DNA from 2 places in the Metaplanococcus flavidus genome. Region 1 is predicted to be linked to the other one. Evidence: a T-box and tRNA genes for the amino acid it is inferred to sense, from the RefSeq annotation. Region 1 holds a T-box; the other holds one or more tRNA genes.
The links. The T-box of region 1 lies ahead of ACFQ1X_RS03465 (valine--tRNA ligase). A T-box ahead of a tRNA ligase gene usually reads a tRNA of that ligase, here a tRNA-Val.
Positions count from the first base shown of each region.

Region 2: it has a tRNA-Val gene. The T-box ahead of ACFQ1X_RS03465 (valine--tRNA ligase) is inferred to sense a tRNA for this amino acid. The anticodon was not compared.

Region 1 covers NZ_JBHTKI010000006.1:178,334-183,928, reverse strand. Annotated here, with positions in the region: gene ACFQ1X_RS03475 (ATP-grasp domain-containing protein) at 1-23, shown strand, start outside; gene ACFQ1X_RS03470 (ATP-grasp domain-containing protein) at 20-784, shown strand; gene ACFQ1X_RS03465 (valine--tRNA ligase) at 1,060-3,693, opposite strand; T-box leader at 3,796-4,011, opposite strand; gene ACFQ1X_RS03460 (AbrB family transcriptional regulator) at 4,033-5,082, opposite strand.
Region 2 covers NZ_JBHTKI010000008.1:400,562-406,156, forward strand. Annotated here, with positions in the region: gene ACFQ1X_RS06925 (Gfo/Idh/MocA family protein) at 1-606, opposite strand, end outside; gene ACFQ1X_RS06930 (hypothetical protein) at 730-873, shown strand; gene ACFQ1X_RS06935 (thermonuclease family protein) at 1,003-1,719, shown strand; tRNA gene ACFQ1X_RS06940 (tRNA-Val) at 1,817-1,889, shown strand; gene ACFQ1X_RS06945 (TRAP transporter permease) at 2,038-4,074, opposite strand; gene ACFQ1X_RS06950 (DUF1850 domain-containing protein) at 4,064-4,588, opposite strand; gene ACFQ1X_RS06955 (TAXI family TRAP transporter solute-binding subunit) at 4,670-5,595, opposite strand, start outside.

The DNA.
Region 1 (5,595 bases):
ATATACTGGAGGACTTGCGATGATCCTACTGTACGAAACGGGTGATGCCCAGCGGAATGGAGCTTTTATCCTGGAACTTCAGAAGTTTGCCGATTTCGAACTGGTTTGCTGGGACAATTGGACAGATGAAGGATTGTTTGAGTTGGCCGGCAAATTGCAGGGGCAGACAGTGTTATTCCGCTGCAGGCGTCCTTCAGCGGCCAGATTTCTCGAAGATAATGGCATACGCCTCGTCAACCGGGCAGAAGTGAACCGGATCGCCAACGATAAATGGCAGAGCTATCAGCTATTTTTGATGTTGAGCGTTCCGGCTATTCCGACTTACAGAACGCCACAAGAATTCCCGTGTGTTGCGAAAACGGTTGATGGCCATGGGGGCAGCGAAGTGGAGATCATCAATAATCCTGACTCCTCGAAGAAGTTCAAATCTGAAGTCATCTTTCAGCCTGTGATTCCTCATATTTCCGATGTGCGCGCTTATGTCATTGGCAATGAAGTAGTAGGTGCGGTGAAGAGAAGCTCCAAGGATTCCTTCAAAAAGAACTTTTCTTTAGGTGCGGATGTTGAAAAATACACGTTGGATTCAATTCAGGAAATAGAAATTCTAAAAATTGCACGTGCCTTGAAAGCCGATTACATCGGCGTCGACTTCCTGCTCCTCGAAGACGGCCGCCACCTGTTCAACGAAATCGAAGACCCGGTCGGCGCACGTTCCTACTACCAAACGCATGATGAGAATATTGCCGAGTTGCTGGTGCGGCATGTCGATAAAAAGTACGGGTGACAGTCACTCACATAATTTGGAAACAAATCAAAAACCCCGAGCACCTTCTATTAATACAGAAGGTGCTCGGGGTTACTTTATGTTCTTTTTCTATAAGCTCACATCTTCAGGGAAAGGATTCTCTAAAGATATGGAGCAAAAAAGCGCAGACGCCCAGGGGTCAAGCGAAGTGCTGAGATCCACTCGGGCGAAGTGCAACGAGCACGAGTTAGCTCAGCGCAAGCCCCCAGGCAAGCGCAGCTTTTTTGCGGAATATCGGCTATTATAGATAGCTTTTAAAGATTCTTCAATTCCTCAATGCGTTTTTCCACAGTCGAGTGTTTCTCGATGTAGTCCGCTTCTTTCGCACGCTCTTCCGCAACAACCGCTTCCGGCGCTTTGGACACAAACCGTTCGTTCGACAATTTCCCTTGAACGAGCTTGACTTCCTTCGCCCATTTCCCGAGTTCCTTGTCCAAACGTGCAAGCTCTGCATCAATATCGATGAGGCCTTCCAGCGGCATGAACAATTCGGCGCCGGATACGACAGCCGACATCGATTTTTCTGGAGCCGGTATGTCCTGTGCAATCGTCAGCGTTTCCGTGTTGCAGAAACGCTCGATGTACGCAGAATTCGCTTCCAGCACCTCATGCGTTCCGGCGTCTTTCGCCAGGATCGTGAGCGGCACTTTCTTGCTCATCGGCGACTGCACTTCTGCACGGATTGTACGTACGGATTTGATTACGTCCACCAGCAGCTTCATACTTGAAGACCGGCTTTGATCAGTCAATGAAGCGTCCACTTTCGGCCACTCGGCAATCGTGATTGATTCGCCTTTGGTCGGCAGGTTCTGCCAGATCTCTTCTGTAATGAACGGCATCAACGGATGCAATAAACGCATCGTGTTATCGAGTACATAAGCGAGAACCGAACGGGTCATCTTTTTCGCTTCTTCGTCTTCCCCGTATAACGGCAACTTGGCCATTTCGATATACCAGTCACAGAAATCATCCCAGATGAAGTTATAAAGCAAGCGGCCCACTTCACCGAACTCATAGCGCTCAGCCAGTGACGTCACTCCTTCGATTGTTTCATTGAGACGGGTCAGAATCCACGAATCAGCAACAGATTTCTTACCGCTTAAATCGATTTCCTCATATTTCATGCCTTCCATGTTCATCAGTGCAAAACGGGAAGCATTCCAGATTTTATTGGCAAAGTTCCAAACGCTCTCCACTTTCTCCATCGAGAAGCGAAGATCCTGCCCCGGTGACGAAGCCGTTGCCAGGAAATAACGCAGGGAATCAGCGCCGTATTGTTCGATGACGTCCATCGGGTCAACGCCGTTGCCAAGCGATTTCGACATCTTGCGTCCTTCTGCATCACGCACAAGGCCGTGAATCAATACATCATCGAACGGTTTTTCTCCGGTGAATTCGAGCGCCTGGAAAATCATGCGCGATACCCAGAAATTGATGATGTCATAACCCGTTACCAGCACATCGGTCGGATAGTATTTCTTCAACTCATCGTTGTCTTCCGGCCAGCCGAGCGTCGAAAACGGCCATAGCGCTGACGAGAACCACGTATCCAGCACATCTTCGTCCTGCGTCCAGTTCTCAGCGTCCGCCGGTGCCTCGTGCCCTACGTAAATTTCGCCGGTTTCGTTATGGTACCAGGCCGGAATCTGATGGCCCCACCACAATTGACGTGAAATACACCAGTCGCGAATGTTTTCCATCCAATGAAGGTAAGTTTTCTCAAAACGGTCAGGTACGAAATTAACGCCGTTTTCATCCTTCTGCAGATCAACCGATTTCTGCGCAAGCGGCTTCATATCAACAAACCACTGCGTGGATAGGTAAGGTTCAACAACTGCCCCGCTGCGTTCGGAATGGCCTACCGAATGCAAATGCTCTTCAATTTTGAATAAAACGTCCATATCCTGCAGATCTTTGATGATTTGCTTGCGGCATTCGAAGCGGTCCATACCTTCATACTTGCCGGCGTTTTCATTCATCGTGCCGTCTTCGTGCATGATGAGAACGCGTTCGAGATTGTGGCGATTGCCGATTTCAAAATCATTCGGGTCATGTGCCGGGGTGATTTTCACCGCGCCGCTTCCGAATTCCATATCGACGTAATCATCCGCCACAATTTCCATTTCGCGGCCGATAATCGGAAGCGTTACGGTTTTTCCGACCAAATGCTTGTAGCGTTCATCTTTCGGGTGAACCGCTACCGCAGTATCGCCGAGCATCGTCTCCGGTCGCGTTGTCGCGATTTCGATGTGGCCGCTGCCGTCTGTCAGCGGGTAGCGCATATGATAAAAGCCGCCCTGCACATCTTTGTAGATAACTTCGATGTCGGAAATGGCGGTTTTCGTTGCCGGATCCCAGTTGATGATGTATTTGCCGCGGTAGATCAATTTCTTTTCATACAGTTTAACAAAAACTTCACGAACCGCTTTTGACAAGCCGTCATCCAGCGTAAAGCGTTCACGGGAGTAATCAAGACCAAGGCCAAGCTTCGACCATTGCTGGCGGATATGCCCCGCATATTCCTCTTTCCACTTCCATGATTCTTCGAGGAACGCTTCACGTCCGAGGTCATAGCGTGAACGCCCTTCCTCTTTCAGCTTGCCTTCCACTTTCGCCTGCGTCGCGATTCCGGCGTGGTCCATGCCCGGCAGCCACAAAGCGTCGTATCCCTGCATGCGTTTCATGCGCGTCAGGATGTCCTGCAGCGTCGTATCCCAGGCGTGGCCCAGGTGGAGTTTGCCTGTAACGTTCGGCGGTGGAATCACAATCGTGTATGGTGTTTTGCCGCTTTCCGGCTGTGCTTCGAAATACTTGTTGTCGATCCACCAATCATAACGCCCTTTTTCAATCGATTGCGGATCATACTTGGTCGACATAGTTTCTGTCATTGAAATTCCTCCTCTTTGGGTCGCTGCGGGTTTAATTTGCCATAGCGCTTGGTTTTTATCTTGAGCTAAAAAAGGGTACAAAAAAACTCCTGTCGTCTCTACTTAAAGGACGAAGGAGTTTTCGCGGTACCACCTTTATACACAGGCAAAAAAGCCTGGCTCTCAAGTTCGATAACGGATTCGCATCCGGATTCCGCTACTCGTGTTCACGGAAACTGCTCGGAGGTGACATTCAAATGCTGCCCATGGAAACCTCTCACCATTCGGCTTCCTCTCTGAAATGCACGCACATCCTACTATCCTCTTCAACGCATCAGTATCTGATTACATCCATTGTACTCAATTTCCCGTTTTAGCGTCAAGTTTTTTCAGCACGTAGGCAACGAGCGGCGCCGCCAGCAATAAAATAAAGAACAGTCGGAACAGATGGAAACTCGTGATGAGTGCCACATCCGCTCCTGCAGCAAGCGCCGTAATGCCCATTTCCGCCATGCCGCCGGGTGCCGCACTCAGAAAGAAATCAAGGAACAGATATCCCGGCAATAACGCTGTTAAGATGTAAGCGATTAAAACGGTGAACGCGATCAGCAAAATATTATTGACCAGAATGGCGAAGGCCAGCCGCATGCTCATATTCTCGCGCAACTTTTCCATCTGCAGCCCGAGATGCGCGCCGACGAGTAATTGTGCAAGGATGATGAGGATGCCGGGCATCTCGATTAAGGTGCTGCCGGTTGCCGATTGGACGATCGCCATGACCAGAACCGGTGCCAGCAATTCTTTTGCCGGAAATGAAAATCTCTTCATAAGCAAGTATGCGAGGACGCCAAGGATGATCGCCGCCAGAAATGCCAGGGGTGAAAATGTGAATGCAGGTGTGGTGGCGATCTGCGAAGCTTCCCTGCCGACAAACAGCGTCGTCAACAGCGGCACAATCGTCACGACAAGGAAAATCCGAAACGTCTGCATTACGGAAACGACGGTGACATTGGCGTTGTTGACTTCTTCAGAAATCAGCACCATCTGTGACAGCCCGCCCGGCATCGACCCGAGCAGACTTGTCTGCAGCGATTCATTGGCCATCTTACTGAATAACAAGCCGAAAAGAAGAGCCGCGATGATGACTGACACTGTCATAAAAAGCATGTACGGCAAATCCACCCACATCAGCATGACGGCCTCGCGTGTGAATGACGCGCCGATCATGACACCCAATAAGACGAGTCCGATTGCCCGGAAAATTTTCGGCCAGTAGAACTCCATTTCCGTAAACTGCCGAAGCAGAACGAGCGCAATCATAGGACCGAGAAGCCACGGCAGGAACATGCCGATTTGATTGAATAAAAAACCAGCCGCAATTGCGACGGCCGCTGTACGCAATAATTTCAAAACTGTTTCAACTCTCTTCTGAAATGAATCTATGTTTCCTATCGTAGCAGAAAATTGGTGTTGGCGGGACGTCATGGATGGAGAATTTTGGTTATATAAATTGAACTAATGATTTTAATAACCGATATTCCGCAAAACAGCTTGCTTGCCTGGGGGCTTGCGCTGAGCTAACTCGGTCTCGTTTCACTTCGCCCGAGTGGATCTCAGCACTTCGCTTGGTCCCCTGGGCGTCTGCGCTGTTTTGCTCCATATCTCTAGAGATTTCTCTTAGCATAGAATCGGTAAATAAAACTCTATTTCTTTAGTTCAACTTATATAGTAAGGAGTAAATTTTAATCTTTCTCAAGAAGAAAATTACTATTTAACAGCTATGCCAGCGGAAATGGGCGCCTTCTGCCCATTTCCTATCATTTAATAGTGCAGCCGAGTTTTCGGCTGCATTTCCATTCTCTGTTTGGTTCGATTAACCCAATGTCCACTCCACTCGTAAGGTCAAAAGCCGATTACATGCTT
Region 2 (5,595 bases), on a different contig from region 1:
TTCCGGATAAGTGACCTGATGGGATGAGAATGAAATTTCCCCGAAAATCCTTTCAATCAATTGAAGATAATGCGGGAATATCTCACGTATAAAGCCTCCCTCGAGCCTTGAAGCAATCCATGGGGTTTGCTGCCATGGACGCGGCCAAACGGGAAATACTGTCTGCAGCTCGATTCTTTGGACCTTGCCAATACTGCCGTTTTTGGCGCGTTTTGCCAATTCGTGCACCGCCGCGCTATACATAAGAGGAAAGTGCATCGCTGAGCGGACCCGATTTTCTGTGACAGCCTTAACCATTTGTTCTCCAGCTGCCACATCGTGGGCAAGCGGTTTTTCACTTAACACATTGATACCGGCATCCGCAGCGAGTTTGGCGATTTCTGCGTGAGAAGCTGGGGGTGTTCCGATATATATCCAGTCAGCTTTTGAATAAAGGATTTCATCAAGAGTACCGGCAATCGGTACACTATAATTCTTTTCCAGCTCTTCCAGACGGCTGCGATTTCCATCGAAAACCGCCACTATTTCAATGCCGTCTTCTTGCTGGATCTGCTTGATGATGCGCTCACCAACAATGCCAGCACCTATAATACCAATCGAAATCATGGTCAATCTCTCCCTATAAGGCCAAAAGGCTTATTTTCGAACCTGCTGTTTATAAGTGTAACCTTTAAGGGTATGGAATAGTCAAACAATTAACTCATAATATTTCAGAGGAGGAATTTATTTATGAACGAAAACACAAATTGGTGGGAACCCGTATTCAGCGGCCAATTGGAAATCGGCCTGAACAAAGAGAAGCTTGAAGATATAGAAGAAGAAACCTTTCTTTATTACAGCGAAGCCAATCAGGAAATGGAGCCCCGGCTTTAATTGGGCACAGTCCTCATTTCCCGTCGGAAGCCTACATAAAAACGCCTTTTTCAATTGAGATATTGAAAAAGGCGTTTTGCATTTCCTGTTCCAGCTAAATATAATGAGAATATGAAAGAGGCGATCTTCATGAAACTGATAGCAGCTATTCTCATCACTATGTTTTTATCTGCTTGCAACCCCACCAATTCTTTTGACACTGCTGAAAACGATAACCAGGTGCCTGTCGAGGTCCTTTATGTTATCGACGGTGATACGATCAGAATCTTATACGATGGCAGGGAAACGACTGTCAGGTACTTATTGGTAGATACCCCTGAAATCAATCATCCCAGCTACGGCGAGCAGCCTCTTGGCAAAGAAGCGACTGAGGAAAACCGGAGACTTCTCGAGTCGGGCGATGTATCGATTGAATTTGATGCCGGTGATCGTTTCGATGACTACAGCCGTCTGCTGGCATATGTTTACGTGGACGGCGAAAGTGTACAGGAGCAGCTTCTGGAAACTGGCCATGCTCGGGTCGCCTATGTGTTCCCGCCAAATACACGGTATCTGGATGAGTATAAAGAAGCTGAGCAGCTGGCTGAAGAACAGCGCATCGGCGTCTGGCAATTTGACAATTACGCAACAGACCGCGGCTTCGACAGCGATGCAATCAGCGAAATAGAAAGCGGCAATACTGTGACCGAAACTGGTGATTGCGACATCAAAGGAAATATCAACCGCAGTGGTGATAGGATTTACCATATGCCCGGCAGCCATTCATATGGCCAAACAAATCCGGAGGAATGGTTTTGTTCCGAACAGGAAGCCCGTGACAATGGTTTCAGAAGTGCCGGCCAATAGGTCAACATGAAGGTTTATACTGAAATAGAATTCTTTCTCCGAGTATTGACTTTTTTCATTGGCGCGATATAATAATAAATGTCCTTGAAAAAAATGCGATTCCTTAGCTCAGCTGGGAGAGCGCTACCTTGACAGGGTAGAGGTCGCTGGTTCGAGCCCAGTAGGAATCATAGGACCTTAGAGTCCGCAGCAGGTTTTAGGAACAAAGTCTGCTAAGAAAAAAGCCGTCACCTTCGGGTGGCGGCTTTTTTATGTTGTTATTCAGCCAATAAACAAACCGCCGAAAGCCGCAAAATTTCGCGTTTTCGGCGGTTCTGGTTAAGCTTCGATAGTCTTCGGTTCTTTTTTATCGCGGGAGATCCATTGGATAATGAACAACACGATAAAGACTCCGGCACCAACTAAATCTGACATCCCTTCAGGGTAAATCAATGCAATACCGGTCACAAATGTGATAATCCGTTCAAACCAATAAAGTTTGCGGTACCAGTAACCGATTAAACCGGCCCCGATTGCAATCATCCCCGTAATGGCGGTGATCAGGACCCATATGAGTTCGGGCCAGGTCGTATCAATCATCAACAGCGAAGGCGACAGCACGAACATATAAGGAATGATGAACGCGGCAATCGCCAGTTTGGCGGCGTTAAAACCGGTCCGTATAGGCTCTCCGCCCGAAATACCGGAGGCGGCGAATGCTGCCAGCGCTACCGGTGGGGTTATATCGGCGATAATACCGAAATAGAATACGAATAGATGGGCAGACAATGCTACAACTAAAGGCGTCGCCGCACCTTCAGGATATTCAAGCATCAGCAACGTGATGATGGCAGGAGCCGCAATTGTGGATGTGATTACATAGTTTGCCGTTGTCGGCGAACCCATACCAAGAACAATTGCCGCCAGCATCGTAAAGAATAAAGTTAACAGGACGTTTCCGCCTGAAGCAGAAACCAGTCCATTTGCAAGGCCCAGGCCAAGACCGGTTTTAACGACCACTCCGACGATGATACCTGCTGCAGCGGTAGCTGCTGCTACCGCGAGCGCTGTGCGGGCACCATCAACCAGTGCATAAATCATGTCTTTGAAATTTAAACGCGTTTCTTTATTGAATGAGCTGACAACAATCGTCAGCACAATCCCATATAATGCAGCTTGCATCGTAGGAATACCGATCAACAGGAAAATGATGATCGCAAAAATCGGTGTCAGCAAATAGATTTTCTTCAAAACTTCTTTGCGATCAGGCATTTCTTCCGGGGACAGCCCTTTCAGGCCAATCCGCTTCGCTTCAAAATGCGTCATGATCCAGACGCCTGTGAAATAGAGGAGTGCTGGTATCGCTGCCGCTTTGGCAATTTCCCAGTAAGTGACACCTCCGATAAATTCAACCATCAGGAAAGCCGCGGCCCCCATGATCGGCGGCATCAATTGCCCGCCTGTGGATGCGGCAGCTTCGACGCCTCCGGCAAATTCCTTTTTATATCCCAATTTTTTCATCATTGGAATCGTATAAGAACCGGATGTAACTACGTTTGCTACCGAGCTGCCGGAAATTGTTCCCTGCAGGGCACTCGAAAAGATTGCAACTTTTGCAGGTCCGCCGGTCAAATTACCGGCAAGTGAAACTGCCAGGTCATTAAAGTATTGGCCTACTCCCGTCTTCACCAGGAAGGAGCCGAAGAGCAGGAAAGTGAATATAAAGGTGGCGGAAACACCGATTGGCGTCCCGAGTATACCATCAGTTGTGAAGAACATCAATTGGATCAATGAATCCAAATCCTGCCCTCTGTGACGCATGAACCCAGGGAAATAAGGACCAAAAAATGCATATGTCAGGAATAACGATGCAATGATTGTGATTGGCATACCCACGGCTCTTCGTGTCGCTTCCAGCGTCAACAGCACCGCTATTGTCCCTACTATCAGATCCGGTTCAGTAACCCTTCCGATTCGGAAAACCAGGTCATCATACATGATCGGCCAATAGGCACCGACACCGACTGACAACAATGCGAGAATAAAATCATACCAGGCCACTTTATGCTTGACACCTTTACGCTTGCGTGCGGGAAACAGGATAAAAATCAAAGACAGTGCAAAGCCCAAGTGAATAGACCGTTGAATATAAGCTGTGTATTGCCCAAAGATCGCGGTATACAGCTGAAACAGTGCAAATGCCAGTAAGCCGTAAAATACGACATGTTTCATGATTCCAGCTAAATCACGAGTGTTGGATTCAGGATCGTACCTTTGCAGAATTTCCTTCTGCTTTTCTTCGGAAACGTATGTATCATCATCTTCCGGCGGCAGTTTCTTCTCTTTCCGTTCTTCCGGCGGTAATTTATTGCTCATCAATATTCACTCCTTTTAGTTGCTGGAAAATAGACAGTCGCTGAATACGAAACGTATACGTTCCCCCTCTGACGAGTGTCTTTTTCAAATCATAGACTTCCTCATTTTTCATCAGAAAAAGGCCGGCATCCACATCGCCGATCAAGATACGGAATTCAGCCAATTGCCTGTCCATATTCTTAATGAAATACTTACCGTCTTTTTCGACAAAAACCTCGCCTTCTCCTGCATTCGATGGCATTCCAATATTAAAATCCTCATATTCCAGCTCGACCATCTTCAGAGTGTGATCGGGAAGGACTTCAAAACTTTCAATTACGTCGGACAAATGGATTGAATGTGTATATTTTATCTTAAAGCGGGGTTGAGTCAATAGAGAATACGCTGCCAGGCTCTTTGTGTCGCTGTCGATAAACACGATACTTCTTTGGAGCGGGATTAATACTGACGCGGAGCTGATTAATATGAGGGCAATCAGAATCAGAAGAATACGCTGCTTGAATTTTGTTCGCATGGGCTATTCTCCTCCATTGTACATAAACAAATAACGACGATAAAGCTTTCGCTTTATCGTCAGTTATTCAAGAGTATTCGACTAGTTTACTTCATCAAAATATCTTTGTGCACCTGGATGGATATCGATTCCGATTCCATCAAGAGCCGTTTCAGCCTGAATGAATTCAGCTTTTGCGTGCTGGATCTGATCTGTGTTTTCATAGATGGCTGCCGTAATGTCGTATACAAGATCTTCAGAAAGATCATTTTGTACAACAAGCATAGCCAATACCGAAACTGTCGGAACTTCTTCGGTCAGGCCATAGATGCCTGATGGCACAGTATCGTGAGCGTAATAAGGATATTTCTCGATCAGTTCATCGGCTTTGTCCTGCTCAACAGGAACGATTACTACATCAGAAGTAGCGCCTAAACTTTCAACAGCACCTGTCGGCGTACCTGCTGTGATGAAAGCAGCGTCGATTTGTCCTGATTGAAGGCTTTCCTGTGATTCGCCGAAGTCAAGGTTCTGAGCATCGATATCATCCATCGACAATCCGTGGATTTCAAGCAATTGTTCAGCATTAATATAAGTTCCTGACCCTGGAGCTCCAACGGAAATTGATTTTCCTGCAAGGTCATCAAATGAAGTGATTCCTGAACCTTCAATTGTTACCAATTGGATTGTTTCCGGATACAATGCACCGATGGCAGAAACTGTATCGATCACTTCACCATCGAACATGTTCGAACCTTCTGAAGCATAGAAAGCGGTATCCGTCTGAACGAATGCAATTTCTGCATCTCCGTCAGCCAGTGCAGTCATATTTGCAGCAGAAGCCTGTGATACCTCAGCCGTAGTATCAAGACCTGTTTCCTCTTCAATGATATTGGCCATTGCTCCGCCCAACGGGTAATAAGTTCCTGTTGTTCCCCCCGTTAAGATACTGATGAATTCTGGTTCATCACCACATCCCGCCAGCAATACTGAACCAGCCAGCGCAACTCCTGCGAATAAACCTAATT